4 regions of the Virgibacillus sp. DJP39 genome follow, and region 2 is predicted to be linked to each of the others. Evidence: riboswitches for the same ligand, from Rfam matches in the RefSeq annotation. Region 2 holds a riboswitch; each other region holds the start of a gene.
The links. A riboswitch is a leader RNA that binds a small molecule or an ion and turns the genes downstream of it on or off. The one in region 2 is predicted to bind S-adenosylmethionine.
Positions count from the first base shown of each region.

Region 1: it holds a riboswitch for S-adenosylmethionine, as region 2 does, so the genes downstream of both, ACOI1D_RS12955 (methionine biosynthesis PLP-dependent protein) here and ACOI1D_RS03205 (methionine ABC transporter ATP-binding protein) in region 2, are expected to answer to the same signal.
Region 3: it holds a riboswitch for S-adenosylmethionine, as region 2 does, so the genes downstream of both, ACOI1D_RS02155 (methionine ABC transporter ATP-binding protein) here and ACOI1D_RS03205 (methionine ABC transporter ATP-binding protein) in region 2, are expected to answer to the same signal.
Region 4: it holds a riboswitch for S-adenosylmethionine, as region 2 does, so the genes downstream of both, metK (methionine adenosyltransferase) here and ACOI1D_RS03205 (methionine ABC transporter ATP-binding protein) in region 2, are expected to answer to the same signal.

Region 1 is NZ_JBMERP010000038.1:25,479-33,215, reverse strand. Features, by position in the region: gene ACOI1D_RS12980 (arsenic transporter) at 1-696, shown strand, start outside; gene arsC (arsenate reductase (thioredoxin)) at 712-1,131, shown strand; gene trxB (thioredoxin-disulfide reductase) at 1,233-2,180, shown strand; gene ACOI1D_RS12965 (hypothetical protein) at 2,483-3,325, shown strand; gene metC (cystathionine beta-lyase) at 3,369-4,553, opposite strand; gene ACOI1D_RS12955 (methionine biosynthesis PLP-dependent protein) at 4,553-5,671, opposite strand; SAM riboswitch class I at 5,813-5,915, opposite strand; gene ACOI1D_RS12950 (5-methyltetrahydropteroyltriglutamate--homocysteine S-methyltransferase) at 6,084-7,181, opposite strand; gene ACOI1D_RS12945 (homocysteine S-methyltransferase family protein) at 7,248-7,737, opposite strand, start outside.
Region 2 is NZ_JBMERP010000005.1:3,778-11,514, forward strand. Features, by position in the region: gene ACOI1D_RS03185 (M3 family oligoendopeptidase) at 1-1,191, shown strand, start outside; gene ACOI1D_RS03190 (YwbE family protein) at 1,540-1,737, opposite strand; gene ACOI1D_RS03195 (MetQ/NlpA family ABC transporter substrate-binding protein) at 1,790-2,617, opposite strand; gene ACOI1D_RS03200 (methionine ABC transporter permease) at 2,635-3,300, opposite strand; gene ACOI1D_RS03205 (methionine ABC transporter ATP-binding protein) at 3,290-4,303, opposite strand; SAM riboswitch class I at 4,392-4,501, opposite strand; gene ACOI1D_RS03210 (pyridoxal phosphate-dependent aminotransferase) at 4,571-5,743, opposite strand; gene ACOI1D_RS03215 (HAD family hydrolase) at 6,002-6,793, shown strand; gene ACOI1D_RS03220 (hypothetical protein) at 6,851-7,312, shown strand; gene ACOI1D_RS03225 (vanadium-dependent haloperoxidase) at 7,732-7,737, shown strand, end outside.
Region 3 is NZ_JBMERP010000003.1:60,901-68,637, forward strand. Features, by position in the region: gene ACOI1D_RS02130 (acyl-CoA dehydrogenase family protein) at 1-867, shown strand, start outside; gene ACOI1D_RS02135 (arsenate reductase family protein) at 1,468-1,824, shown strand; gene gcvH (glycine cleavage system protein GcvH) at 1,855-2,238, shown strand; gene ACOI1D_RS02145 (toprim domain-containing protein) at 2,366-2,725, shown strand; gene ACOI1D_RS02150 (thioredoxin family protein) at 2,739-3,050, shown strand; SAM riboswitch class I at 3,127-3,239, shown strand; gene ACOI1D_RS02155 (methionine ABC transporter ATP-binding protein) at 3,404-4,435, shown strand; gene ACOI1D_RS02160 (methionine ABC transporter permease) at 4,425-5,093, shown strand; gene ACOI1D_RS02165 (MetQ/NlpA family ABC transporter substrate-binding protein) at 5,106-5,960, shown strand; gene ACOI1D_RS02170 (hypothetical protein) at 6,182-6,352, shown strand; gene sufC (Fe-S cluster assembly ATPase SufC) at 6,678-7,463, shown strand; gene sufD (Fe-S cluster assembly protein SufD) at 7,481-7,737, shown strand, end outside.
Region 4 is NZ_JBMERP010000003.1:132,229-139,965, forward strand. Features, by position in the region: gene ACOI1D_RS02535 (o-succinylbenzoate--CoA ligase) at 1-459, shown strand, start outside; gene ACOI1D_RS02540 (TM2 domain-containing protein) at 525-848, opposite strand; gene ACOI1D_RS02545 (ABC transporter ATP-binding protein) at 1,339-2,169, shown strand; gene ACOI1D_RS02550 (hydrolase) at 2,298-2,618, shown strand; gene ytkD (RNA deprotection pyrophosphohydrolase) at 2,758-3,231, shown strand; gene pckA (phosphoenolpyruvate carboxykinase (ATP)) at 3,351-4,940, opposite strand; SAM riboswitch class I at 5,200-5,307, shown strand; gene metK (methionine adenosyltransferase) at 5,543-6,742, shown strand; gene ACOI1D_RS02570 (thiol-disulfide oxidoreductase DCC family protein) at 6,799-7,206, opposite strand; gene ACOI1D_RS02575 (gamma carbonic anhydrase family protein) at 7,219-7,734, opposite strand.

The DNA.
Region 1 (7,737 bases), on a different contig from region 2:
CGTAAAAGTATTCCGGGAAATTATGATTTGTCTCAGTTAAAAGAACCTAAGGAAGCAATAAAAGATCAATCCATGTTTAAGCTGTCATGGATAGTATTGGCTGCATTATTAGCAGGATACTTCGGTAGCGAAATAATTGATGTTCCAGTTTCTATTGTTGCAGGTATTATTGCAATTTTATTTCTTATCATGGCCAAGAGAAGCCCAGCTGTTCAAACGACAGAGGTTGTTAAAAGCGCACCATGGGCTATTGTTTTCTTCTCTGTAGGTATGTATGTTGTAGTTTATGGCTTACAAAACGCAGGCTTAACAAGTGTGTTAGCTAAATTGATACAGTTCACTGCTGATCAAGGACTTTATGTTGCTACCATTGGAATGGGCTTCATTGCCGCCATTTTGTCATCCATTATGAACAACATGCCAACTGTAATGATTGATGCCTTGGCTATTTCTGAAGTGGAAACGACAGCTTCTATTAAGGAAGCACTCATTTATGCTAACGTTGTTGGATCCGATTTAGGTCCAAAGATTACACCTATTGGTTCACTGGCAACGTTGTTATGGTTACATGTATTGTCATTGAAAGGATTTAAAATATCTTGGGGATACTATTTTAAAGTCGGGATTATTTTAACAATACCAACATTGTTTATAACGTTGTCTGGTTTAGCGTTATGGCTTTGGATCATCTTATAAAGGAGAAATTAAATTATGTCCAAAAAAACTATTTATTTTTTATGTACGGGTAACTCTTGTCGAAGCCAAATGGCAGAAGGATGGGCAAAAAAGCATTTGGGTGATGAGTGGAAAGTGAAAAGTGCTGGAATTGAAGCTCATGGCTTAAATCCAAACGCGGTTAAGGCAATGAATGAGGTCAATATCGATATCTCAGATCAAAATTCAGAAATCATTGATACCGAAATTTTAAATAATGCAACGTTAGCTGTCACGCTTTGTGGGGATGCAGCGGATCGATGCCCAATGACACCTCCACATGTTAAAAGAGAGCATTGGGGATTTGATGATCCTGCTAAAGCAGAAGGAACAGATAAAGAAAAATGGCAGGTTTTTCAGCGTGTCCGTGATCAAATAGGCGATCGAATTAAACGATTTGCTGAAACTGGTGAATGAAAGAATAGTCTCTAACTAGTCTGGGATATATTATATAGAAGAAGAAAAAACGGTTATGTAATTAATTGGAAATAAAAACTGTTTCATTTGGAGGGATTAGGATGGAAAAAGTCGTTATATTAGGAACTGGTCCTGCTGGTTTGACTGCAGCTATTTATTTGGCTAGAGCAGAGATGAATCCTGTAGTAATTGAGGGAATGGAACCTGGAGGGCAATTAACATTGACTACAGAGGTAGAAAATTACCCAGGGTTTATTGACGGAATTATGGGTCCCGAGCTAATGGAAAATATGAAAAAGCAGGCTGAACGTTTTGGTGCACAATTTAAACGTGGGTGGGTTACAAAAGTTGATTTCACTTCATCGACACATAAACTGGAGGTTAGTGGTCTAGGGGAAATAGAAACCCAGGCATTAATTGTTTCCACAGGAGCTACAGCAAAGTTGCTAGATATACCTGGTGAAAAGGAGAATATCGGTAAAGGTGTAAGTACATGTGCAACATGTGATGGGTTCTTTTTCCGTGGAAAAAAGGTAATTATCATTGGAGGCGGAGATTCTGCAATGGAAGAAGCCAATTTTTTAACTAAATTTGCGAGCGAAGTCCACGTTGTTCATCGTCGTGATAACCTTCGTGCATCAAAAATAATGCAGAACAGAGCCAAAGACAATCCCAAAATAAAGTGGCATTTAAATCAGACACCGCTTGAAGTTATATCAGACGGGAAAAGCGTAACAGGCTTAAAAGTGAAGGATAATTCCACCAACGAAGAAAAGGTAATCGAAATAGATGGTGTATTTGTAGCAATTGGTCATCTTCCAAATACAGACTTTTTAAATGGTCAAATTGATACAGATGAAACGGGATATATTCGTGTTACACCAGGTACAACCAACACAAATATACCAGGTGTATTTGCTTGCGGAGATGTCCAGGACAAAAAATATCGTCAAGCTATAACAGCGGCTGGTACTGGGTGTATGGCTGCATTGGATTCAGAAAAGTATATAGAAGGAGAAATCACACAGGACTGGAGTCAATCCCTGTAGTAGGATTTCCTTGTATAAATAAAATTTCGCTCTTAAGCACCGCAATCTTGTGGTGCTTTTTTATCAGGTAAGAAAGTATAAATTCTTTCTTACTGCATAAGTGCAACTAAGCCACTCGCCATTAAGGCTTGGCGATAAGCCAGGTTTTATAAAAGTTAGATTTCAAAAAGGTACATCTGTATCCTTTCACTATTAAACTTACTATGGAGTATTTCCAGCTGTAAATGAATGTTATGGAAGGAAAAGGAGACAATTTAAATTAAGGGTTGTAGAACTTATGTCAAATTAAGGGGTGATTAAGAATGGTGCTATCATACTGGTATTTCCTTTTATTTTTGATTAGTTTTTTTATTTTTAGCTTTACCTTATGGAAAAGTAAAGAAAAGAAGAGATTAATTCAAACCTTCTTTTTCATTTCAGGCTTAGCTTACATTATGGACTTTGTAGTACTAGTTATGCTCAATGCTTATCAATATCACCCCAACTTAGTTGATCCCCTTTGGTTCGATTCAACATTTGGTGCAATTTTCTCCCAGGGTATCGCAATCCCCACGGCTTTTATGGCAATTGCAGGTTTTAACCTTGGATTTATCGCAATTATATTTATTGCGATTGGCTTTATGGGAATTGAATTGTTGTTCTTATCGTTAGGTGCATTTGAACATCATTGGTGGGAAGCATGGTACACTGGATTTCTATTTGTAGTGGGCGCATATCTCACAAAAGTATGGCATCGTTTTCTTCAATATCCATCAATGTCAGTTAAATTTACTACAATGTACTTAACGCTTATTGTTTATGCCAATACTATGCGTTTTTTTATGGTCTTATTGTTTGCGACACATCTTTATTCTGTTGGGTGGTTTTCCAACCCTATAAGAGATCATATTGCGGGAAATGCATTTATGCTGTTCGTGTGGATGATTCCTGTAACAATCGTTATCGTCCTTTATTTTAGATGGCACTGGATTGTATCTCTATTAGCCTTTGAATGGCTCTTGGATTACTTTCTTATAAAAGCTGGATGGTTGCATCTTTCTGCTTGGTGGAATGTCTCTTATTTTGTACTGATACTTCTCGGAAGTCTTTTACTGTTTCGTTTTATTTATGTTAAATGGTTTTTTAGTGAACGGATAAAGAAATAAAGAACCTGGTAAATACTAGGTCCTTTATTCTGATAACTAGTGATCAAGTGATTACTAGGTTTTCGATTTGTTCATTTGCCACTTGTAATGCTTGATCTAGGTCTGCTATTAAATCATCCACATGTTCTAATCCAACCGAAAGCCTTAATAAGCCATCTGTGATGCCTCTTTTTTCTCTTTCGACTTTTGGCATTGCGGCATGAGACATCGCTGCTGGATAGGAGAGTATTGATTCGACCCCCCCAAGACTTACAGCGAAAACTGGAAGCTTTGTTTGTTCAACAAAAGCCTTTGCAGCCTCTTTATTTGCCAATCGGAAAGAAAGAAGCGCTCCACTTCCTTTAGCCTGACTTGCATGGATAGAGTGTCCCTCGTGTTTAGGTAACCCAGGATAGAACACGCGTTCAATTAGCGGATGGCCATCCAGATAGAGGGCAATTTTTTCAGCGGATTCCGATGACTGTTTTAACCGTGCACCTAGTGTTTTAATTCCCTGGATTAGTTGATAGGAATCCTGTACACCTAATATGGACCCAAATGAGTTTTGAATAAAAGCTAATTTTTCGCCGAGCCCCTCGTTCCCAGCCACAGCTAAACCAGCAACAATATCACTGTGCCCTGACAAAAATTTGGTAGCACTGTGAAGTACAACATCTACTCCAAGTTCAAGCGGCTTTTGGTAAAGTGGTGTCATAAAAGTATTGTCGAGAAAAGTAAGGCAATTGTTGTCTTTAGCAATCTTAACGACTCCGCTAATATCGGTGATGTTTAAACAGGGGTTAGATGGTGTTTCAATGTAAACTACTTTTGTATTTGGTTGAACAGCTTGGGCTGTTTCATCAAGGTCAGTCATATTTACAAATGTATGGTCGATTTTAAACTTCTTTAATACTTCTGTTACAAAGCGGTACGTACCACCATAAACATCTCTGCCAATTAGAACATGATCGCCGGCTGAAAGAAGCATAAATGCTGACGAAATAGCAGCCATACCTGAAGCAAATGCTAAGCCTCTAACGCCACCTTCTAAATCAGCTATTGTTTCTTCTAACACCTGTCTTGTAGGGTTACCGGAGCGACTGTAATCAAATGGGCCGAATTGATCAAACTTTTCCTGGTGAAAAGTGGACGATAAGTAAATAGGGACATTTATCGCACCTGTTTTTTGTTCGACATCTTCATTAGTCGATCCATGAATTAACTTCGTTTCCAATTGAACTTCACTCATTATTTATTCTCCCCCTTTTCCAACAATGAAAATACTTGGTCTAAATCTGCAATTAAGTCATCAACCTTTTCAATGCCAACAGAGAAACGTAATAGGCGATTGTCGATTCCGCGGCGGGTTCGTTCTTCTTCCGGAATGTCAGCATGGGTTTGTGTAGCGGGATAAGTAATGAAGCTTTCGACTCCTCCGAGGCTCTCTGCAAAGATAATTAACTGCAGATTTTCCAAGAAGGGCTCAACCCACCTGCTTTCTCTAAGACGAAAGGAAAGCATGCCACCTTTCCCGGGATACAAAACATCGGTAACAGCATGTTCATCTAACAAATAATCTACTATTTTTTTTGCGTTTTCTTCATGTCGATCCATCCGTAAGGCAAGTGTTTTCAACCCTCGTATTAGGAGCCACGAATCGAAAGGTGACAGGACGCCGCCAGAGGCATTATGGTATTCAGACAACCTTTCACAGATTTCACTTCCCTTGGCAACGACTAACCCAGCCAGCACATCATTGTGACCACCGATATATTTTGTAGCACTGTGAATAACTAAATCTGCCCCAAGTTCCAGTGGACGCTGAAGGTAAGGGGTTAAAAAAGTATTATCGACGATGAGTAACAGGTTGTTTTTCTTTGCAAGCTTTGCAAACTTCTCAATGTCAATTTCCTGCATGAGTGGATTTGTTGGTGTTTCAATAAACAATGCTTTTGTTTTATCTGTAATTAGTTTCTCTGTCTCTTCTATATCCTCAAACTTTGTATAAGTTGTTTGTATATTATAGACCTCTGAATAATGAGCGAGTAAACGGTAAGTACCACCATAAACATCTTCTGGAACAATTAATTCATCGCCTGTGCGAAAAAGAGAAAGGACTAATTGAATAGCAGTCATCCCAGAACTGCAGGCATACCCATTATCACCAAGTTCCAACTTAGCAATTCCCTCTTCAACAATAGCGCGAGTTGGATTTTTTGTTCGTGAATAATCATATCCAGTCGATTTACCAATTCCTTCGTGTTGAAATGCAGTAGATAAATAAATAGGAGGAGTAACTGCTCCAGTAGTTTCGTCACTCTTATTACCTAGTTGCACCAATCTAGTTTCAATATGTTTGTTTGTCATGTCGATCATCCTTTTTATTTGAAGTAAACATTAGAAATTTGTGAGCTACGTTGCCTGCACTATAGGCGAAAGCTCTCTATAATTAGGTATAAAAATAAGGACTCTCTAGAAAAGAAGAAGGTCCCTAATAGCGAAAACATCTTCTTATCTTCTAGGTAAACACCTATAGGAATTAGCACCTTACCTTAGCAGGTTGGTTGCTGAGACATCAAAGGGCCAATCCCTCCGTCTCTCATGATAAGAGTGAATAATATGTATTTTTAGAAAAGTTTAATTCATGACACTTTAATATATAAAGAAGAATTTTGCAAGGGGTGAATTTAAATTTTCATTTTAATTAATATACGGGATGCAACTCACCTTTGTTAATTGCATCCCGTTTCATGGTGCCTAAACTTTACTCTTATTTTTTTTAACCCCAAAATTCCTTCGCTATATCAACAACAAGTTTCAACTTCGCCCATTGCTGTTCTTCAGTTAACTTATTGCCATGGTGGGTTGATGCGAATCCACATTGTGGACTTAGGCATAACTGTTCAAGTGGAACATATTGTGAAGCTTCTTTAATGCGTGCTTTGATTGCTTCTTTGTCTTCTAATTCACCAGTTTTGGAGGTTACGACACCTAGAACTACTTGTGCACCGCCATTTGGAATATGATCTAGTGGTTTAAAATCTCCTGAACGGTCATCGTCATATTCCAGGAAGAAACCTTCAACATTTTCCTTTGCTAACAGGGTTGGTGCGATAAGTGCATAACTTCCTTCAAATGCCCAGGTAGATTGATAGTTTCCACGACATAAATGAGTTGTCACGACTAGATCTTCTGGTTTATTTTCCAAAGCACCATTAACAACACGTAATGCTAAATCAATTAGTTGTTCTCTTGAATATTTTCCGTCACTAAACGGAATATCGGGTGCGGAAAGCCCTGCAATGTAAACATCGTCTAATTGTAAATAACGTACTCCTGCTTTGTAAAATGCCTGTATTGCATCCTGATAAGCTTTTATAATGTCATTTGCATATTCTTCAATGTCTGAGTAAACAGCTTCATTTTGAATACCAACATTAAATAACTGATTTGGGCTAGGTATTGTTTGTTTCACAACTGCGCGGCCGTTAACGATTTCGTTTAATTCAACAAAGTCTTTTATATGTGGGTGGTCTGGGTTAAAAGAAACCTTTCCAGTGTTTCGTACATTGTATTTCTCTGTTTCCACTCCTTCGAACAAGTATCCCTGGTCTGGTACAAATCCTTCAAAGCCGTTTAAATGCTCAAGAAAGTCTAAGTGGAACCATGTACGTCTGAATTCACCGTCTGTAACTAATTCGAAACCAAGCTCAATTTGTTTATCAACTACCCGCTTAATTTCTTTTGTTTCAACTTCACGTAATTGTTCAGCTGTGATCGTTCCTTCTTTAAATTCTTTTCTTGCTTTGTGCAGGTTTTCTGGACGCAATAGGCTTCCAACATGATCCGCTCTGAATGGTGCTTTAGTTAAAGTAATTGACGTTGTATATTCCTACTTCCATTTATGATTTTGATGTTAAATAATGCTATGATTTAATCGGAGTTAGGCTTTTAATCGATAGCTCAAATTGTTCTCTTTTAGGGTTTCGTCTTTTCCAAATAAGAAATGTTTCTTCATGTCAGGGGAATACTTTGAATTAACTGCCTCAACACCGACAGCTTCTGCTACTGCGCGTAACATTGCTGGTGATGCCCCACAGCATAATCCGATGTAATTCACGCCTATATCCTTTGCTTCTTTTGCCCATTCTGCCAATTCATAACGATTATGATAAAGTGGGTCAAGAGCAGTCGGGAAAGTTGTTTCTGTAGGTAAATGACAACTGCATCCTCCATCAGGTAAGTTAAAGAATGTTGGATTTTCCTCCGTCGTGCGATAAGGAATCGGTAGAGCTCCAACATAACCATCCACATTATCTCTAATTTTTGCAATATATGGCTGCATTGTATCAGGTCCACGGAAACAGTTCATTCCGACTACCAAAGCACCCTTTTCTGAAAGTATTTTGCAGGATTCTTCAACACTGAATCCA
Region 2 (7,737 bases):
AAAACTAGGGAAGTTAGAAAGAAAGCCGTTGAAGCAAGCGCTGGATTTTTTGCCCAGCATGCAGAGGAATTTGATACGATTTATGATCAACTGGTGAAAACCCGCCATGAAATCGCAACAACATTAGGATATAAGAACTTTGTGGAGTTGGGATATATCCGCATGCTTCGTATTGATTATGATGCTGGCAATGTATCTATTTTCCGAAAACAAGTTCGCGAATCCATCGTTCCTCTTGTTACAAAGCTTTACGAGAAACAAGCAGTACGAATTGGTGTTGATTCACTTAAAAGCTATGACGAATCATTTAAATTTAAAACAGGCAATGCAATTCCAAAAGGTACACCTGAATGGATTATAGAAAATGGAAAGAAAATGTATGAGGAATTATCAGCAGAAACAAATGAATTTTTCCATTATATGTTAGATCGCAAATTGATGGATTTAGAAGCGAAAAAAGGTAAAGAAGCTGGTGGATACTGCACGTTTATCGACGATTACCAGTCACCGTTTATTTTCGCCAACTTCAATGGTACCTCTGGTGATATAGATGTACTGACACATGAGGCAGGACACGCATTTCAGGTTTACGAAAGCCGTAATATTGGTATTCCTGAATATATCTGGCCAACCCATGAATCAGCTGAAATCCACTCCATGAGCATGGAATTTTTTACATGGCCCTGGATGGAATTGTTTTTCAAAGAAGATACGGAAAAGTACAAGTACTCCCATTTAGCAGATGGTTTACAGTTCTTGCCATATGGTGTTGCCGTTGATGAATTTCAACATCTCGTTTATGAGAACCCAGAGTGGTCACCAGATGAACGTAACCAGGCATGGAAAAAGCTCGAGAAAATCTATTTACCACACCGGGATTACGATGGAAATGAATACTTTGAGTCCGGTAGATTCTGGCAGCGCCAGGGTCATATTTATGATGTTCCTTTTTATTACATCGACTATACGCTTGCACAAATTTGTGCCTTCCAATTCTGGCAGCGCGCACAAGAAAATCATCAGTTAGCCTGGAATGACTACATAAAATTATGTCAACTAGGCGGTAAAAAGCCATTTCTCAGCTTAGTAGAATCAGCAAATTTGCAATCTCCTTTTAAAGAAGGAACCGTAGAATCTATAGTAGAGACTATTGAAAAATGGTTGGATTCAGTCGACGACAAATCACTTTAAGATTAGAAAACTTGGCTTATCGCCAAGCCTTAATGGCGAAAGCCCTAGTTGCACTTATGAATTAAGAAAGGACTTATTACTTTCTTACCTGCTAACAAAAGCGTAGGCGCCCGTTTATTGCCGTATGTCCTGTGCCCACGCAAAGTGGCGGTTTTAATCGAACATCCTTTATGAGATATAGGAAACATGAAGAGCGTAAGCTGTAGGACGTTCGACTAATGTCGAACTGTTATCGTAAGGAGGTCATGTGCGACACTAGGTAATGGGCGCTGGAGCTGGACGTGGCTGTTTAGGTGTCTTGTTAGAAAAAATAACCGCTACCCCCACTTAATAGAGGTAGCGGTTATTTTATTTGCCAGTACTCACACGACCAACCTGGCCGTCTTCAAGGCGAACTTTTATTCCGTGTGGATGAAATGAAGATTTTGTTAACAAATCCTTTACCACACCATTAGTCAGTTGACCAGTACGTTGGTCTTTTTTTAATACTACATCTACTTCCAGCCCCGGATGCACTTGATCCCGGTATCTTCCATCAACTGTCATGTTAACGACCCTCTCTAGCTAAAGCTAGTTTCATTATACATGAGAATCTTGCTTACTTCATCCACTCCGGCTTACCAAATCCTTTAAACTTCTCATCGATAATTTCTTCAAATTCCGGTGATTCAATAACTTCTTTGATATCCTTTGCCCAGTTTGTATCTAGATCTTTTGTATTTACAACTACCCTGTTGCGATAATCATCAGGCATATTTTCAAGAACCAATGCATCTAGTAAATCTAAATCTGCTGCTAGTGCATAATTCCCCGGTACTGCTGCCAAATCTTCAGTCTCAACGGTTCGCGGTAATTGCCCGGCTTCTACTTGTTGGAAAACAAGATTTTTAGGATTTTCAATTACATCATCAATAGTTGCACGTAGTGGATCAATATCGTCTTTAATTTTTATTAATCCAGCATCCTGTAGCATAATTAAAGTTCTTGCGAGATTAGTTGGATCGTTTGCAATTGTAATTGCACTACCATCCTCGATTGCTTCTAGTGAATCATATTTGTTTGAATAAACACCCATTGGAGCTGTTGGTACTATTTTTATTTCAGATAGATCCATGTTATGTTCTTTTTCAAAGGCTTCAAAATATATTTTATGCTGAAATAAATTGGCATCCAAGTCACCGTTGTGGAGCGCCTTGTTTGGTTGTATATAATCACTAAACTCCGTATTTTTAACCGTGTATCCTTTTTCCTCAAGTAATGGTTTCAATGCCTTTGTTACCATGTCACTATAAGGTCCGACCGTTGCGCCAAAATTGATTACCTTCTTGTCATCACCTGATCCACCAGTTGCACCCTCATTTGATCCACAAGCAGCAAGCACCAACACTATTAATAAAGTAAAAATTAATCCTAAACCTTTTTTCATTTTATAATTCCTCCCTTTTATCGTTTGTTTACTGCTTTTGCAATAAAGTCCCCTGTATATTGAATCACTTGAACTAGTACTATTAAGACTACTATCGTCGTGTACATTACTAAATCATCGTAGCGGTAATAACCATATCTTATCGCCAAATCTCCAATACCTCCGCCGCCAATTGCACCAGCCATCGCTGAATAACCGATTAAGCTAATTGTTGTAATTGTAAGGCCACTAATTATCCCTGGTTTTGCTTCAGGCAAGATAATATCCTTTATAATCATCCAAGGAGAGGCACCTACTGAAATCGCTGCTTCAATTACTCCTCTATCAATCTCCCTGGCTGAGGACTCTACTATTCTCGCAAAAAATGGAATAGCTGCAACGGATAACGGTACTGCCGCTGCAGTTGGACCAATTGTTGTCCCCAATATTTCGTTTGTAAAAGGTAACAGAAATATTAGTAGAATGATAAATGGAATGGAGCGAATAAGGTTTGTGACTATACCCGCAATACCTTTTACTACTTTATTTTCCAAAAAGAACCCTTTGTCAGTCACATATAACAGAATCCCAAGCGGAAGACCGATCACAATAGCAACAAGCAGCGCAATACCAACCATGTACAGTGTTTGAAAGAAAGCAGTATTTAACTCTGGCAAAATTTCAATCAACCGGCTAAATTCCATATTGAATCACCTCCACCTGTTTCACGCGATTCTCTAAATAAGCAATTGCTTTTTCCACTTCATCCTTACTTCCGTTCAATTCCATAATAAAGATTCCAAGTGGTGCATCCTGAATATATTCAACTTTTCCGTGTAAAATATTTCCGCTAACCTGAAAGCCCTGCAACATATCGGATACGATTGCTTCTTCAGCAAGCTTTCCTCGAAACTGAAGCTTTACTAGTGTACCCTCACACGCAGCCAGTAGCTTTTCAGGTAAAGTAAATTGTAATATAGTTTGAATAAAGTTTTTGGTTAGCTCCTCTTTTGGTTTTGAGAAAATGTCATATACGGGACCTCTCTCAACAATCCGGCCATCCTGCATAACTGCACAACGATGACAAATTTCTTTTACAACCTCCATCTCATGTGTTATTAAAACCACTGTGATGCCAAGTTCTGTATTAATTTTTTTCAATAAAGCCAAGATGGACTTGGTAGTGCTGGGGTCAAGTGATGACGTTGCCTCGTCACACAATAGCACTTTCGGATTATTCGCAAGCGCCCTGGCAATACTGACTCGCTGCTTTTGACCACCGCTTAGCTGAGCTGGGTAATGATTAACTTTGTCAGATAAACCTACTAATTCCAGTAGTTCTATTACTCTATATTTACGACTGACCTTTCCAATTCCCGCTGCTTTTAATGCAAATGACACATTTTCAAATACTGTTTTAGAAGCGACTAAATGAAATCCTTGAAAAATCATTCCGATTGATTGTCTTGCTGTTCGCAACTCTCTTGGTGACAACGTTAGTAAGTTAACACCGCCAACAAGGACAGCTCCTGAAGTTGGACGCTCCAGAATGTTCATACACCTGAGCAACGTACTTTTACCAGCACCACTGTAGCCAACAATCCCGTAAATTTCACCTTTGTTGACTTCCAATGAAACACGATCAACACCAACTACTTGTTGATTTTTTGTAAAATAAATCTTTTCTATATCCTGAAGTTCAATCATCAGCTGTCCCCTTTCTTGTCTCACTCTAAAGATTGGAACGTAAAAACCCCTCTTCCATAATGAAAGAGGGGTTGATTGTTGTATTCAATCCTTATCTCTCAGAATGGTAAACTTCATTCTGCAGGAAGTAGCACCACTCCAAAAGGAAGGTTGCTGTGACATTAACGGGCCTGATCCCTCCGTCACTCTGGATAAGATATGTAGTTGTTGTAAAAATTAATTAAGACTAATCATATAGCCGTTTGATCCGTTTGTCAATAACCTTTTTCAGAAAACTTTCAGCTCGCCTATTCTCCTGGCTGCCTCTGTCAATCTAGCTTCGTCTGCCAGCAATCCTACTCTGACGTAACCTTCCCCAGCAGCTCCAAACCCATTCCCTGGTGCTGTAACAACATGGGCTTTCTCCAATAATAAGTCAGCAAATTCCTCTGAACTATATCCTTCTGGTACTGGTAGCCATGCAAAAAACGTTCCTTTTGGAGCCTGTACCTTCCAGCCGAGCTCATTTAGTTTCTCGATGAAACAATCACGTCGACTTTCATAGATAGATACCAACTCCTCAACCGTATCCTGATTACCATTTAATGCCTCGGCTGCAGCATATTGTACACCACCGAACAAACTCACAAACAAATGATCCTGGATTAAGTTGAGACTCTCAATTACTGAGCTGTTCCCCACTGCAAACGCAACACGCCACCCAGCCATATTATAGGTTTTTGACAATGTATACATTTCTACACCAATGTCCTTCGCTCCCTTTGTCTGCAAGAAGCTCTGTGGTTTTTGACCATCAAAGCCAATTGAACCATACGCAAAATCATGAAGAACACAGATATTATTTTTTTTGGCTACAGAAACTGTTTCATCGAAAAAAGCTTTTGTTGCAGTCGCAGATGTCGGGTTGTTCGGGTAATTTAAAAACATCAATTTAGCTTCTTGAAAAACATCCTCAGAAATTTTTCTGTAGTCAGGCAAAAAATTGTTTTCCTCAAGCAGAGGCATTAATTCTGTTTTTGCATTTGCCAGTGCAATCCCAGACATGTAATCTGGATAACCTGGATCGGGCAATAATGCCAAATCACCAGGATTTAACAAACATTGACTTAGTTCTACGAGTCCAGATTTTGCACCAAATAATAGTGCTACCTCCGTTTCTGGATCTACCTCAACTCCATACTCCCTTTTGTAAAAATCCGCCATTGCTTTTTTCGCATATAAAAAGCCCTGAAAAGGAGAATATTTATGATTAATCGGATCTTGCGCTGCATCACGCAAAGCTTCTACTATATTCTCTGGTGTAGGTAAATCAGGATTCCCTTGCCCCAAATTTATTACGTCATGTCCCTCACTTTTTATTTGCTGAACCTTTTTTACAAGCTTCGCAAAAAACTGTTCAGGCAGCCGCTTTAATGTATCGGATTGCTCAAATTTATGCATTTACGTCACTTCCCCACTTTACTAATTGTAACTAATAATAGACTTGGTTGAAAAGTTTGTAAAGAAGGAAAAAGAAGCGACTAGGATCAAACAAAAATTTTGAAGAAATACTTCACCACTTGCTATATAACAATCAGTTCATTACGATTTCCGGTACTTAATATGCAAATCAATTACTGCTTCCCTTGTCGGAATCATGTTATAAAACAAGCAATTGTGATAGAATAAACTACATCTTAAACGAAAAAAGGAGATAACATGACTTACCATACACTATTTTTAGACATAGATGGCACTATTTTACGCCCCGACCATACAGTAATGGACTCAACTAAAGATGCTATTGAACAAGTTAAAAAGCAAGGCATCGATGTTTTTATAGCCACAGGACGTCCGCTTCATGAGGTTTATGGACTAGCCGAGGAATTAAAGGTGAACTCCTTTATAGGCTACAATGGCGCATTCGCTATCCACCAAAAAAATACATTAGTTAACGAGCCAATGAATTCCCAAACAACTGATTATTTTCTTGAGACCGCTCGTAAATTCCAACATGATATCGTCATTTATACAAGTGAGAAAAATTACTATACATCACTTAACTCCGATGCAACGAAAGCATTTATTGATGCATTTCATCTTAAAGAGAATGAACAACTTAGACCTGAACATCAGATAAACGATAAAATTCTCAGTATGACGCTGATCAACTTTGACGATAATGATTTAAAACATTATTCCACAGATGATGACTTGTATATGTCGCCAGTGAACGTAAATGGAATCAGTAATTGTTATGATGTCATCAGAAAACAGGTTAACAAAGGCGAAGCAATAAAAGTTATTCTGCAGAAATTTAACCAAACAAAAGATGGCGCAATAGCATTCGGTGATGGAATGAACGACAAAGAAATGCTTCAGGAAGTAGGCGAAGGTTTTGCCATGGGAAACGCACACCCCGACCTATTTCCCTACGCAAAACAACGCACAACAACCGTAACCGAATCCGGCATCTACAACGGCCTAAAACAACTAGGCCTTGTTGAATAATATGGTGCCTGGCACTTTTTCCATTTATTACCATAATTTTATCAAACGGAGGAACCTATGCTAACTTTTGAAGAAAAACTGACTGTAGTTAATAAATTTCCTGAATTAAACCGCAAGGACATATCAATGGGACGTGTGAATTTCCATTATGAAAATAGTGCTATCGACAAAAAAATAGTTGTTCATAACTTACATCCTAACGGCAATGGTTTTGTTTACGCCAAGAAAATTGGTGGCTACAAAACAGATAGAAATGGGATGATAAATGTTCGGGATTATTCAGAAAAAGAATTGTTTGAAATCATCCAGCAGGCCATCCAATCCCTTTCACCAGAGGCAAATACGGAAGTAATTCCGGACGATGAAAGCTGGATAAATGCAAATGAACAAACCTTGTTGCTCACTTATGAAGATGGATTATGGAACGTTTATGCAGGGCAAAACCTTGACGGATCTTTCCATTCCTATAAACAAGCTATACAATTCTTAGATGAAGAAGGATTTGAAAGAGCATTGTAAAAACAAAAGCGAAAGCAACGTATGATCTGCGTCCATGCCACATTGGGTAGTTTGGTTTTACCACCCTAATGTGGCATGCTTAATTGAACACACTTAAATAGATAAGCGTTAGTGAATTCACGTTCACTTATCGTAAAGAGGTCAATGCGCTTCACCAGGTAATGTTCGGGCGCATGCGCTGGACGTAACTGATTATGCACCTTAGTTTATCTACAGCCTAAAATTTTATAGTTTTCCTAAACAAAACTGGGTAATTAAAAATCCAGTTTTGTTTGAGTGTAAAAACAATTGTCTCAGTAACTTTTTTGGAAAATTCGGGTGCGCCTGTCACTTTCACCAATTATCCAAAAGTCCAAACTCTTTTGCAGATTACTCATATAATGATTTGTAAAAAGATGACATGTAGGGGGACAATTTTTATGAAA
Region 3 (7,737 bases), on a different contig from region 2:
AAACTAGCTACCATGGCCGCTAGAACATATGCGAATGAAAGTGCTGTTTATCGTACAGTAGGCTTATTCGAGCAACGTATGGGTGCATTAACAGATGAGCAACTTAAAGATGGTCGTGAGGTTGCGGGTGCAATTGCTGAATATCAAATTGAATGTTCAATGAATAAATATACTGCAACAGAATGTTTGGATTATGTGGCTGATGAGGCTGTACAACTTCATGGAGGATATGGCTTCATGGAAGAATATGAAGTTGCACGTATGTACCGTGACTCACGAATTAACCGCATTTTTGAGGGAACAAATGAAATCAACCGTCTAATCGTACCAGGAACATTGTTGAAAAAAGCAATGAAAGGTGAGTTGCCATTACTTCAAAAAGCACAGAGCTTACAAGAAGAATTAATGATGATGATGCCAGAAGAAGTGGGTACAGAAACACTTGAACAAGAAAAATATCTACTAAGAAACGCTAAGAAAATGGTATTGCTTGGAGCGGGTCTTGCTGCACAAACATATATGAAAAAGCTGGAAAATGAGCAAGAAATTCTTGTTAACCTAGCGGATATGACCGCAGAAGTCTACAATATGGAATCTGCAATTCTTCGTACTGAAAAAGCAATTAATAAAACAGGCGAAGAGAAAAACAAACAAAAACTTCTTTATACACAAGTTTATGTACAAGAAGCATTTAACCGAGTTGAGGCCGATGCAAAAGAAACATTAATTGCAATTGAATCTGGTGACAACCTACGGATGATGCTTTCGTCATTACGCAAGTTAACACGTCATACACCAACAAATGTTATTGCGAAGAAACGTGAAATCGCTGCAACAATCATTAAAGAAGAACGTTATGTAGTATAAAAATATGGTTTAGAGCTGCAATCATCTGGTTGCAGCTTTTTTACACGTAAAGGCTACAAATTAGAATTGACGAATTCGGGGTTTTTCTACTGACTTTCTTAGGAGTAAGGAAAGTATAAAAAATTTCCTTTCTCCATAAGTACAACCAAGGTTTTCTACTAATAAGGCTGTTTTCAAAAAGATAGTTGTTTTGACACAAAATGTATAAACTACGACGTAATTTATCGCTAGATTGATTTCCGCTACGGGCAGTCGCTTTCCGCGGGCACGGCTTCAGACTCCTCGCGGGAAACCACCGCTGCGGGGTCTTCAGACACGTGCTGTTCCCGCAGGAGTCGACTGCCCTCCGCTCCAATCAGTAAGATTAGATGAATGACCGCTTGTTAAGTACTACGACAGCGAAGGAAATACACGAAGCCTCCCGCGGAAAGCGTAGTGTATTTCCGCAGCGGTACATTACGTCGCAGTATGTATCAACTGCAAAGCTTAAAGTGCAACAAACTTACGAAAAGAGCCTATAATTAAAACAATTCTTTCGACCATCAAGTACAATTTTGCTATAATAAATAGGCAGTAATTGAAATGTTTGGGGGAATGCTTGTGGCTTTAACATTTTATTGGTATCCTAATTGTGGCACTTGCAAGAAAGCGAAGAAATGGCTAGATGATCACAATATCGATTATACTAGTGTACATATTGTTGACCATACACCTTCAGAACAGGATATTTTAGATTTGATGAACAAAAGTGACCTTCCTGCTAAGAAGTTTTTCAACACTAGTGGGAAAAGTTATCGGGAAAAAAATATCAAGGATGAAATCAGCGGTGCATCTGACGAGGAAATGGCCAAAATTTTAGCTTCTGATGGTATGTTAATAAAACGACCAATTACCACAGATGGCAAAAAGGTTACAATTGGATTTAAAGAAGACATCTTTAATCATACATGGCATTAGGAACCAGAACTTATTATCGGAGGGATTTTAATGAGCTTACCAAAAGACTTATTGTATTCAGAGGAACATGAATGGGTAAAAAAAGAAGATGGAAAGGTGCGAATTGGAATTACAGATTTTGCACAATCAGAACTAGGTGATATCGTATTTGTAGAACTCCCAGAAGTTGGGGACGACATAGAAGCTGATGAACCTTTTGGTAGTGTTGAATCAGTTAAAACCGTTTCTGAACTATACGCTCCTGTAAGTGGAAAAGTTGTTGAAATCAACGAAGATTTAGAAGATAGCCCAGAGTTCGTTAATGAGTCTCCATATGAAAAAGCATGGATGGTAGTAGTAGAACTATCAAATGAATCAGAATTAAATGAATTGCTAACTGCTGAAAAATACGAAGCAGTAATTGAAGAAGATTAATATAATTAAACAATAATTATTAAAGGCTGACTGGCTCCTTGCTTAAAAAGGTGTATAGTCAGCCTTATTATCATCATATTAATATAGTATGAAAGTTTTGGCTTGATTTCATGAGGAGTGATATGTCATGATAACACCTGAATCTGAAAAAGTAATTATTGTTGAAGGATTAACTGATAAGAAGCAGATTGAAAAGATAATCAGCGAACCAATTACGATTATCTGTACAAACGGGACTCTTGGGGTAGCGAAATTTGATGAGATGTTAGACACATATGATTTATATAACAAAGAAGTTTTTATTCTTGCAGATGAAGATGCTGCTGGTATAAAGCTTCGTAAGCAATTATCTCGTGAACTCCCGCATGCTGAGCATATTCATGTGAGCAGTGAGTATCGTGAAGTAGCCACAACTCCAAGATCGATTCTTGCGATAGGATTAATAAACAAAAGAATTGATGTTAATCCTATCTATTTAACTATGTGATTAGGTGATAGTAATGCAACCAATAACAGATAAAGTGTTACAGCAAGATCATTTTTTGTTGTATATTTATACCCCTTTTTGTGGTACGTGTCACTTAGCTAAAACAATGCTAAACAAAATTGAATCAGTCCATAAAGAGGATATTTTTTTCGAAATGAATGCATCCGTACATCCTGAATTCATGCAGGAAGTGCAGGTTGAAAGTGTTCCATGTCTATTGGTAGTTGACCAAAGTCAGGTTAAAGAAAAGATATATGCATTTCGATCAATAGCTAATATATATAGCTATTTAGTAAAATATGAGCCACAGCTTTTCGCGACCTGATTTTTTATGTTGACAGACCTTTAAACAGGTGGTAGGATATGATTTATACTTTTTACACTAAATGAATAATTTTACTCTCTTATCTAGAGCGGTGGAGGGGCTGGCCCTAAGAAACCGCGGCAACCTTCAAACAATTTATTGTTTGAAAGGTGCTAACTCCTGCAAAGCAGCTGCTTTGACAGATGGGGGGACGTAAAGACTTATTTTTAACGTCTTTCTGTTCTCTTACAGAAGGGCGTTTTTTGGGTTTTGGTAATGAAAGTATAAAACTTTCATTCTGCAAAAATGTAACTAAGGCTTGGCGATAAGCCAAGTTTTCTAAAAATAATATGTTTGACATAAGGAGGTTTGACATGATTTCAATTGAAGGTTTACGTAAACAATTTGTAGCAAATAAATCAACAATTCGTGCAGTCGATGATCTGTCGTTGACAATAAAAGAGGGTGAAATATTTGGTGTTATTGGCTACAGTGGTGCCGGTAAGAGTACGTTTGTACGCCTGTTAAACCGTCTTGAAGAACCTTCGAGTGGTCGGATAGTAATTGATGAACAAGAGATTACTGCACTTAACACCAAACAGCTGCGTATTGCCAGGCAAGAGATTGGAATGATCTTTCAGCACTTTAATCTTTTATGGTCTAGGACCGTAAGAGATAACATCGCTTTTCCACTTGAAATAGCTGGGGTATCAAGGTCTGAACGCGAACGACGCGTCACTGAGTTAATTGGTTTAGTAGGACTGGCTGGTCGAGAGGATGCATATCCATCACAGTTGAGTGGTGGTCAGAAGCAACGAGTCGGTATTGCAAGAGCATTGGCCAACAATCCTAAAGTTTTACTTTGTGATGAGGCAACCTCTGCACTGGATCCAGAAACAACGAATTCTATTCTGGATTTATTGGTGGATATTAATGAAAAGCTTGGCTTAACAATTATCTTAATAACTCATGAGATGCATGTTATCCGAAAAATATGTAATCAGGTTGCTGTTATGGAAAACGGTAAGATAGTCGAGCAAGGAGATGTTCTCGATATCTTCTTAAGACCACAACAACAGGTTACAAAGAAATTTGTTCAGCAGGTGATGGGTACTGATGATGAAAATGAAGGTATCAATCAGCTTATTGAAAGCTACGACCAGGGGAGAATTGTACGTCTTCATTTTATTGGTGAAACAACAAATCAGGCTTTAATAAGTCATCTTGCAAAAACGTACAACATTGATATTACAATATTGCAAGGTAAAATAACCCAGACACAGCGAGGCGCATACGGAACGCTATTTGTCCGAATGGATGGGGAAGATGCTGAGCTAGATAAAGCAATAAGTTTTGTGAATGATGGCACCTCTGTGGAAGTTGAGGTGATTCGAGATGCTCACTAAGTTATTTCCAAATTTAGATGTACAGGATTTTTGGCTGGCTACTTACGAAACATTTTATATGACTATTCTTTCCTTGATTGGAACATTTATCATAGGAATTATTCTTGGCCTGCTACTATATCTGACTGCAAAAGATGGAATATGGCAAAATAAGTCGGTTAATCTTTTGGTAGCGGCTATTGTAAATGTTTTTCGTGCTATTCCATTCATAATTTTGATCCTACTATTATTCCCGTTTACCGAGTTTTTAATTGGTACCATACGAGGTCCAAACGCGGCACTGCCAGCTTTAATAATTGGATCAGCACCATTTTATGGTAGGTTGGTTGAAATAGCGTTAAAGGAAGTTGACAAGGGTGTAGTCGAGGCAGCAAAGGCTATGGGAGCGAAAACCCGTACAATTATTTTTCGTGTATTGTTACCTGAGTCAATGCCAGCACTTGTGTCGGGCCTGACGGTTACAGCAATAGCATTAATTGGTTATACCGCAATGGCTGGAGTCATTGGTGCAGGAGGACTTGGAAACTATGCGTATTTCTACGGGTTCCAACGTCATGATTTTGATGTCGTACTGGTCTGTACCATTTTGATTGTAATTATTGTGTTTATATTTCAGTTCATTGGAGACTTTATATCCAACAAATTAGATAAAAGATAAGGAGCGAGAATAATGAAAAAGATTTTAGCATTAGTTTCAATTTTATTAGTATTAGCATTAGCAGCTTGTGGAGGTAGCAAAGAAGAAAGCAGTCAAGAAACTACCAATAGTTCCGAGAAAAAAAGTAATGAAGTTATCAAAGTTGGAGCATCCAGTGTGCCACACGCGCAAATTTTAGAACAAGTTAAACCAATTCTCGAAGAAAAAGGAATTACATTGAAAATTGAAGAGTACCAGGATTATGTACTACCTAACCAAGATTTAGCAAGTGGTGATTTGGATGCGAACTATTTCCAGCACATTCCTTATTTAAATAACCAAAAAGAAGAGCTGGGATATGACTTTACTTCAATTGGTGGCATTCATATCGAACCAATTGGAATTTACTCTCAAAACATCGATAGTGTTGAAAAAATTCCAGAGGGAACTGAGGTAATTATGAGTCGCTCAGTTGCTGATCATGGACGAATACTTTCTCTGTTAGAAAGTAAAGGATTAATTGAGTTGGCAGAAGGTGTTAACAAGATCGAAGCGACTGTTGACGACATTGTTAAAAACCCAAAAAACTTGGAATTCTCTGCAGATATTGATGCAGCGTTTTTACCTGATATGTATAAGTCTGAAGAGGACGCATTAGTTGCAATCAACACAAATTATGCAATTCAAGCTGAGCTTAATCCTATGGAAGATTCTTTAATCTTAGAAGGCGATGAATCTCCATATGTGAATGTAATTGCTGTTCAAACAGAAGACAAAGAGAACAAGGCATTAAACACGTTAGTCGATGTGTTACATTCTAAAGAAATCCAAGATTACATCGTTAATGAATTTGATGGAGCAGTTGTCCCAGTAGACGGAAAGAAATAACTTTTCTGAATTTGTAAGTAAATTTGTAGTAATAATAAGTAAATGAAAGAAAATGGCTTTAGTAGTAAGAATAAAGTTGTTATCTTTATATTCTGACGAATTATTCAATTCAATCGGTCATCCTAGGTTTATTTGCCTTTTGTGAAGGGTAATGTATATATGATAAAATAGTTCTTGTAATTAAATCGAAAGGATGATTCACTATTTATAGTGGTATACGAATGAATTACACTCCAGAAATGGAGAAAGCGATGCAAAGCTCACATAAAATGGGGTTTGCGGAGTACAGTCGAAAGCTCGAGAATCAAATTGCAGTCGAAAAGAGACGTCAAAATGATTATGAAAAATGCAAAAACATAACTGCCGATTTTGTAAGCCAATTACACAAATAAAATAAATTTTACGATGTTGGTAGTGTGAAAATTTCACACTGCCAATTTTTCTTTTTCAATAAAACTTCAAGAGTACCGGACAAAATGATTTCTCAGTTAACATGTAAAAATGTGTCATATTGGGACAAACTGTAAGAATGTGCACCCATAGTTTCAATTATTTTAGAATCATGAGAAATAAGGTCTTCTATACCTAAGATGTACATAGTTGTAACAGTTGATAATAATTGCAAAATGCTTTAAGATTATAATGAGAATAAATTGAGAATGGATATAAACAATCCATTTGAAAAATTAATATAAAAAAGTAACTGGAGGTATCGATATGGCAGGATCAACGCTAGAAATAAAGAATCTTCATGTATCAATTGAAGATAGTGAAATATTAAAAGGTGTAAACCTAACGATAAAAGGTGGCGAATTCCACGCTGTTATGGGCCCAAATGGAACTGGTAAATCGACACTAGCATCCGCAATTATGGGACATCCTAAGTACGAGATAACAGAAGGAAGTGTACATTTAGATGGCAAGGACGTTTTAGAAATGGAAGTAGATGAACGTGCTCGTGCTGGTCTATTTTTAGGTATGCAGTACCCAAGTGAGATTAGTGGTGTAACAACATCAGACTTCTTACGTTCATCTGTTAACGCACGTCGTGAAGAGGGTGATGAGATTTCTTTAATGAAATTCATTAAGGAAATGGATAGCGCACTTGATTATTTGGAAATAGATAAAAATATGGCACAACGTTACTTAAACCAAGGGTTCTCAGGCGGAGAAAAGAAACGGAATGAAATTCTTCAATTGATGATGATCAAACCAGAAATTGCAATTTTAGATGAGATTGACTCTGGACTTGATATTGATGCATTAAAAGTTGTATCAAAAGGAATTAATAAATTAAGAAGCGAAAACTTCGGTTGCTTAATTATCACACACTATCAACGTTTACTTAACTATATTACACCAGACCAGGTTCATGTTATGATGCAAGGTCGTATCGTAAAATCTGGTGGTCCTGAGCTTGCTAAACGTTTAGAAGCAGAAGGTTATGAGTGGATTAAAGAAGAATTAGGTATTGAAGATGAAACTGTAGGTCAAAAAGCGTAGAAGTTAGGAGGGGTAATATGACTGTTGAAACTAAACTGCCATATGATAAAGAATATATCAGCCAGTTTTCTAAAGATAAAAATGAACCAGAATGGATGAAATCATTACGCCTTCATGCTCTTGATCAAGCCGATACTTTAGATATGCCTAGGCCTGATAAAACAAAGATACGTAAATGGAATTTTAGTAACTTTAAGCATTCAGCTGAAGGTGAGGCAATATCGTCACTTGAAAACTTGCCGGAACAAATAAAAGACTTTATTGAAAAAGATTC
Region 4 (7,737 bases), on a different contig from region 2:
GGTGTCGGTGAGATAGTCGTTAAAGGCCCTATGGTTACAAGAGGTTATTACAAAAATAAACAGGCCACAGATAATGCATTGCAGGAAGGCTGGTTATCAACTGGTGATCTAGGTAGATTGGATGAAGAAGGGTTCCTTTATGTTGTAGACAGAAGAAAGGATTTAATCATCTCGGGTGGAGAGAATATCTATCCATCAGAAATCGAAAGTGTTCTTTCGGGTATGGAAGGAATAAATGAGGTTGGTGTGACAGGGGTAGAGGATTCGAAATGGGGACAAGTACCAGTTGCATTTGTTGTTCTAGATGATGAATCTATTTCTGAAATGGATGTCTTTAAATTTGCATTGGAACATTTAGCAAAATATAAAACCCCAAAGAAGATTTATTTTATACAAGAATTACCACGAAATGCATCCAACAAGCTGTTACGAAAAAATTTACTAAAGCCAAGTTCATGAAACATAAAAAAACGTTCGGATTGAATAATCCAAACGTTTTTTATGATTTCTAATTAAGAATAGTATTATACAGACTCTGCTTTTCTGCCGTTATCCACAACTTTTACTTTTTCAATTACTTCTCTTTCAAGTTGAGTTGTTTTTATTTCTAATCTTTTACCAATTAAAAATACATCAATAAGTGCCCAAAAACCTAGTCCTCCAAGAGTGAATAACATACCTAATGCATAACCATTATCACCAAGATAAAAACGATGACCACCGATAACACCTGTAAACCACCATAAAACGTACATAACTAGCTTATTCTTTCCTCGTCTTTCAACTTCTGCATCAACCATTGATAGTTGTTCTGCAGTTAAATCTCTTTTTAAGATTAAATTATCCATACCTAATTTCCCCTTTTAATAAAATTTATATTAACTATGCTGTCTACAACATAGTTAATACTAAGTTGTTTTGTGGTTCTTTTTATCTTTTTTCGTTGTTTGCCCATGTGCTTTTACCCAAAATTATTGCAAATCCTGCACATCTTTTGGACAAGGTTTTTTGATTGATGTAAATCGAGGTATTAATACCAATATTTTACTTTTATTTACATAATATAACACTATTTGATGAAATTAGATATAAAATTTATAATATTTGAGAAATGTTTAAAAATAAGCCAGGAAAATAATATAATACCAACGTATTATTTAATTATTATCCAAATAGGGAAAACAAGTTCACACACAAAAGTTTAAAAACTAATTGATAAAGATTCTCAAAATCATTGACTAATTGATAAAAAAATAATAAACTATAAATACATTAATTTTTACGAGGAATACGTTCAAACATGTAGTTTTTCATGTGGGATGTAGGGGAGTGATTCCAATGCAAACATTAAAAGCGCAAGACTTAACTCTTGGTTACGGTGAAGATATAATCATAGACGATCTAAATATAGAAATACCTAAAGGCGAAATCACAGTATTTATTGGTGGCAATGGTTGTGGGAAATCAACATTACTACGTTCATTGGCCCGTTTACTGAAGCCCAAGGGTGGCGATGTCGTTTTAGACGGTCAGGACATTGCTAAACTTGGTACAAAAGAGGTTGCAAAAAAGCTCTCGATTCTTCCACAAAGTCCTGTAACGCCAGAAGGATTAACGGTAATGGAGTTAGTTAAGCAGGGACGTCATCCATATCGTGGCTTTTTAAAGCAATGGTCAAAGGACGACGAAAGTGCGGTAAACAGAGCATTGGAATCAACGAATATGCTTGAACTCCAAGATCGTTCTGTTGATTCATTATCAGGTGGTCAACGTCAACGGGCATGGATTGCTATGACCTTAGCTCAGGAAACAGATACTATTTTATTAGACGAACCTACTACTTACCTGGATATGACGCATCAGATCGATGTACTCGATTTGTTGTTTGAATTGAACGAAAAAGATGGTCGGACGGTTGTTATGGTATTGCATGACTTAAACTTGGCTTGTCGCTATGCACATCATGTAGTAGCAATTAAGGATAAGAAAGTTTATGCACAAGGTAAACCAGAAGAGATTGTTACCTGTAATTTAGTACATGATGTTTTTGAAATGAAATGTGACGTGACATTTGATCCAATGTTTGGTACACCAATGTGTATTCCTCATGGAAAAGGACGTTGTATTTTCGCTAATAGAACGCAGGAAGCAACAAAACAAACCGTATAATACTAAGCTGGTATTGAGGCATCGCGGATGCTTTATATGCCAGCTTTTTTAGTTCATTCTGCTAAATATTTTAATTTCCATACATGCTTCCCTCATTTTTAGCCAAATTAATGGGTAGGAGGTGCAGAATGGAAAAGAAGAAGTTTTTTATTAATATGGGAACACAAGAGATATCACAAGTTAAATCTGGTAACAATGAAAGTTTTATCATCCATGCAACGGGGGATGAGGTTACATTACTCAGAGAAAAAATGAACGACATGGATTCAGCGAATACCCGAGCTTTTTTTCGTGCCCATGTACCTATTATGTCTTATCACAATGATCAATCAAATGATGATTATGATATGGGGATGACGGGTGCGTTTCAAATGATTTACGAATTGGGTAACGATCAGACAAAGGCACATATAGAATCAATGGGGGTTTTATCAGATAAACATTTGTAGTAATCTATAAGTAACAGTGAAAATGTTTGGATGAATGTGAGCACATACGAGGTGTTTCTAAGAAAAGTAGTTTATACTAGCTGTTTAAAAGGAATATAGATATAGAAGATAATTAATGGGGATAAAGGCAGCTGAAAAAATGAATACATTCAGAGATTATTATAACAATGAAGTTAAATTAACATTTGAAGACCACTATTTTTCCAAAGAACCAAAACATGTATGGGTTATTTGTAATTACAAAAACAAATGGTTATTAACTAAACATAAGGACAGGGGCATGGAATTCCCTGGTGGCAAAGTGGAAGAAGGCGAAAGTGCTAAACAAGCCGCAATACGAGAGGTTAAAGAAGAAACTGGCGGAGTAGTAGAACAAATAAGCTATATAGGTCAGTATTATGTTGCAGGCAAGGGCGGAACTGTAATAAAAAATGTTTATTATGCAATTGTAAGTGAGCTAGTGAGCCAGCCTACTTATTTCGAAACAGATGGACCAGTTTTGCTAGAGGCAGTACCTGTTAATGTACAATTCAATTCGAGGTTTAGCTTTATTATGAAAGATGATGTACTTACGCATTGTATGAAAAAAATTAAAAAAGAATATTTATCTTAAACAACGACTCCTGATTTGTACTTGGAGTCGTTGTTTTACTTTGAATTAAAAAGTCACTTGTAGCTAAACACGTATTAAAAAAACTACCAGTCTCAACGGGGGAGACTGGTAGTTCATTATTAACCTTTATAAAGTGGACCCGCTTGCGTAATCTCTTTATCAGCCTTTGTAAACTTCTTGAAGTTTTCGTGAAACTTTAAGGCCAGTTTTTTTGCTTCTGTTTTATATGCTTCTTTATCTTCCCATGTATTCTTCGGGACTAATACCTCGTCAGGAACCCCCGGCACGTGCATTGGTGCCTCTAGACCAAAGATCTCGTCTTTAGTTGTTTCGGTATTGTTTAACTCACCCTCAAGTGCTGCATGAATCATAGCTCGTGTATAAGCAAGCTTCATTCGATTTCCTACACCATATGAACCACCAGTCCATCCGGTATTTACCAAAAACACATTTGAGTCAAACTGATCAATTTTTTCACCAAGCATTTTTGCATATGTTGAAGGAGCAAGTGGCAGGAATGGTGATCCAAAGCAAGCTGAGAATGTTGCTTGTGGTTCTGTTACTCCACGCTCTGTTCCAGCTAACTTGCTAGTATAACCACTTAAAAAATGATACATTGCCTGTTCTTTTGTCAATTTGCTGATAGGAGGCAGTGTACCGGATGCATCTGCAGTCAAAAAGATAATTGTATTGGGATGTCCCGCCACACTTGGAGAAACAATGTTATCAATATTTTCTAAAGGATATGCTGCACGTGTGTTTTCAGTTAAAGATGTGTCATCGTAATCTGGAACTCTTGTTTCTTCATCAAAAACCACGTTCTCTAACACAGAACCAAAACGGATGGCATCGAATATTTGTGGTTCTTTTTCCTGGGACAGGTTTATGCACTTCGCATAACATCCGCCTTCAATATTAAATACACCATTTGGACTCCAGCCATGTTCATCGTCCCCGATTAAGCGGCGGTATGGATCAGCAGAGAGTGTTGTTTTACCTGTACCGGATAGTCCGAAAAATAATGCAACATCACCTTCCTGGCCCACATTCGCTGAACAATGCATGGATAGTATTTCACGCTGTGGCAAAAGGTAGTTCATCACTGAGAAAATAGACTTTTTAATTTCACCAGCGTACTCTGTTCCCCCGATTAAAATAATACGTTTTTTGAAGGAAACAAGTATGAAAGTTTCTGAATTTGTTCCATCTACTGCAGGATCAGCTTTATACGTAGGTGCAGATACTACCGTAAATTCAGGGTTATGGGATTCCAATTCTTCTTCATCTGGTGTAATAAATAATTGTCTTGCAAATAAGTTATGCCATGCATATTCATTAATGACTTGAATAGGCAGGCGGTAATTTTTATCTGCACCCGCAAATCCTTTAAATTGAAATAATTCATTTTTTTCCTTAAGATAGTTAATAACCTTATCATAAAGATTTTCAAATGACTCTTCATCAATCGCCTGGTTAACTGGGCCCCAATCAACAAGGTTTTGACTTGTTTCATCTCTAACAATGAATTTATCTTCAGGTGAGCGGCCTGTGTATGTTCCAGTTGTTGCCTGAATAGCACCTGTTGAAACTAATGTACCTTCATTGCGATCTAATATTCTTTCTACTAAACGAGGTACAGTTAAGTTTTTTTTCACACTGTTAAGTGATGTTAATTCCTGTAATTGTGATGACTGTTCCACCGATTTCATATAAACATACCTGCCTTTTTTGGATGGATTTTTTAATTTTAAATTTTTATTAAATCTCGACTTATGATTGTAAAAAGTTTTAAACTTAAAAAAGAATTTGTCAGTATTAAAAACTAATTTCCATTAGTATAACACATTAGAAATATTATTCCATACTAATTTATGTTTTTGTGGAGTTAGTTGTAATTTTTTTCTAATTTGATTGAATAAATTTGACACTGGAGTCTGATTTCGGTACGATAAATTCTGAACGGATACTCTCTTATTCAGAGTTGGTGGAGGGACAGACCCTATGAAACCCAGCAACCATCACTTTGGTGAAAAGGTGCTAACCTGATGCAAGGATCTTATCCTTGAACAATAAGAGGAAATGGCCATTAAACCTTTCCTCATGAACACAGGAAGGGCTTTTTTTGTTTAAAGTTGTTCAAAATTGAAGTGTTTCATTATAGAGAGCATTACTGCTAATCAATGAAGTAGCACTTTTTTAAGAATTTTTGAACATCCTCATAAAAGGACCTTGATGTAACAATAGTTACTAGAATTTTTTATACTGGAAAGACAGAGATCCGTAACACATTATAAAGGGAGGATTTAGCCACATGGCTACAAATCGTCGTTTATTTACATCCGAATCTGTTACTGAAGGACATCCTGATAAAATATGTGATCAGATATCAGATTCTATTTTAGATGAAATTTTAAAAAAAGACCCATTGGCGCGTGTTGCGTGTGAAACAACCGTGACAACTGGATTAGTACTGGTATCAGGTGAAATATCAACAAACACGTATGTAGATATTCCAGCCATTGTCCGACAAACCATTAGAGATATCGGATATACCCGAGCCAAATATGGTTTTGATGCAGACACTTGTGCTGTTCTTACTGCGATTGATGAACAATCGGCTGATATAGCAGGAGGAGTAAACACTGCATTAGAAAGCCGCCAAGGCACGATGTCAGATGATGAAATAGCATCAATCGGTGCTGGGGATCAAGGTTTAATGTTTGGATACGCTTGTAATGAAACAGAAGAATTAATGCCACTTGCTATCTCGCTAGCACATAAACTTGCGAAGCGGTTAGCTGACGTTCGAAAGGATAAGACACTTTCCTATCTTCGTCCTGATGGAAAAACACAAGTGACTGTCGAGTATGATGAAAATGATAATCCTGTAAAAGTGGACACCATCGTAATCTCTACTCAACATCACGAAGACCTTACGACAGAACAGATTGAAAAAGATCTGATTGAACATGTGATCCGCCCTATGGTTCCTGCTCATTTACTAGATGAAACAACAAAGTACTTTATTAACCCAACAGGCCGTTTTGTAATTGGTGGACCACAAGGTGATGCAGGTCTGACTGGACGTAAAATAATAGTCGACACATATGGAGGATATGCTCGCCATGGTGGAGGTGCTTTCAGTGGTAAAGATTCAACAAAAGTGGATCGCTCCGGGGCTTACGCAGCAAGATATGTTGCTAAAAATATTGTAGCCGCTAAACTAGCGAAAACCTGTGAAGTGCAAGTTGCATATGCCATTGGTGTAGCAGAACCAGTTTCCATTGCTGTTAACACGTTTGGGACTGGAACAGTTAGTGAGGATGATCTGGTTCAAGCGGTCAGGAAGTTATTTGATCTAAGACCAGCCGGAATTATCAGGATGCTTGATTTACAAAAGCCAATCTTTAGAAATACTTCGGCTTATGGACATTTTGGTCGCACAGACATCTTGTTCCCGTGGGAAAAGACAGACAAAGTTGAAGAATTAATAGCATTGACTAAAAAATAATGTATAGTAAAAAGCGTCACGACACTGTTACATAAAAGTCGTGACGTTTTGTTGTATTATACTTCATTTGGATCATCTAAAAACCTGCTTTTAATGTCGGGGGAAGGAATCATACAACTATCTTTTTTACCGAACCATTTGTATCTGTTAGTAGCAATTATATTATAAAAGAAATCTCTTAGGGATTTTGGAACAATAATAAATATATAAAGTCCTTTCCATAAGCCTGTTAAATTTCTGCAGACACGTAGAGCCGCAGAAGATTTGTCATAGCATCTATTTGCTTCAATTAATATAAAACTATCCACGTTCTGAGGAATATGATGTTTTTTAAGTAATTTTATTCCTATATCACTTTGCAGGGAGGCAAACTTATATATTCCAGTTGGATCCCTTTTAATAATGAATTGAACACTACGGTCACAGAAGTTGCATTCCCCATCGAATAATAATATTGGACCCATTTTAAAACCACCTTATAAGGATGTATTATGTTTATAATATTGTCCTTTTTCCACATATGTTTTACGAACACGTTCCATCTCTAGATAATCTTCGTCGTTGAGCTCACGAACTACCTTGGCTGGTCTTCCCAATGCGAGCGTGCGTGGTGGTATTTTTTTACCTGGTGGGACAAGACTTCCTGCTCCTAGAAAGGCATGTTCACCAATCTCGGCACCATCCAGAACAAGAGATCCCATACCAATTAGAGCGTTTTTACGAACAACTGCAGAATGAAGGGTTACCTGATGCCCAATTGTAACATCGTCTTCAATTATAACTGTATTATTCGGGCTTTGATGAACCATTGAAAGATCCTGTATACTAACCCTATTACCTATTCTTGTGGGGGCGACGTCTCCCCGGATGACAGTTTTAAACCAAATACTCGTTTCTTTACCAATTGTAACGTCACCAGTAATTAAAGCATCTTTTGCAACAAAAGCCGATTCGTGAATTGTTGGTGTTATATTTTTGTAGTGGTGTATCATTTG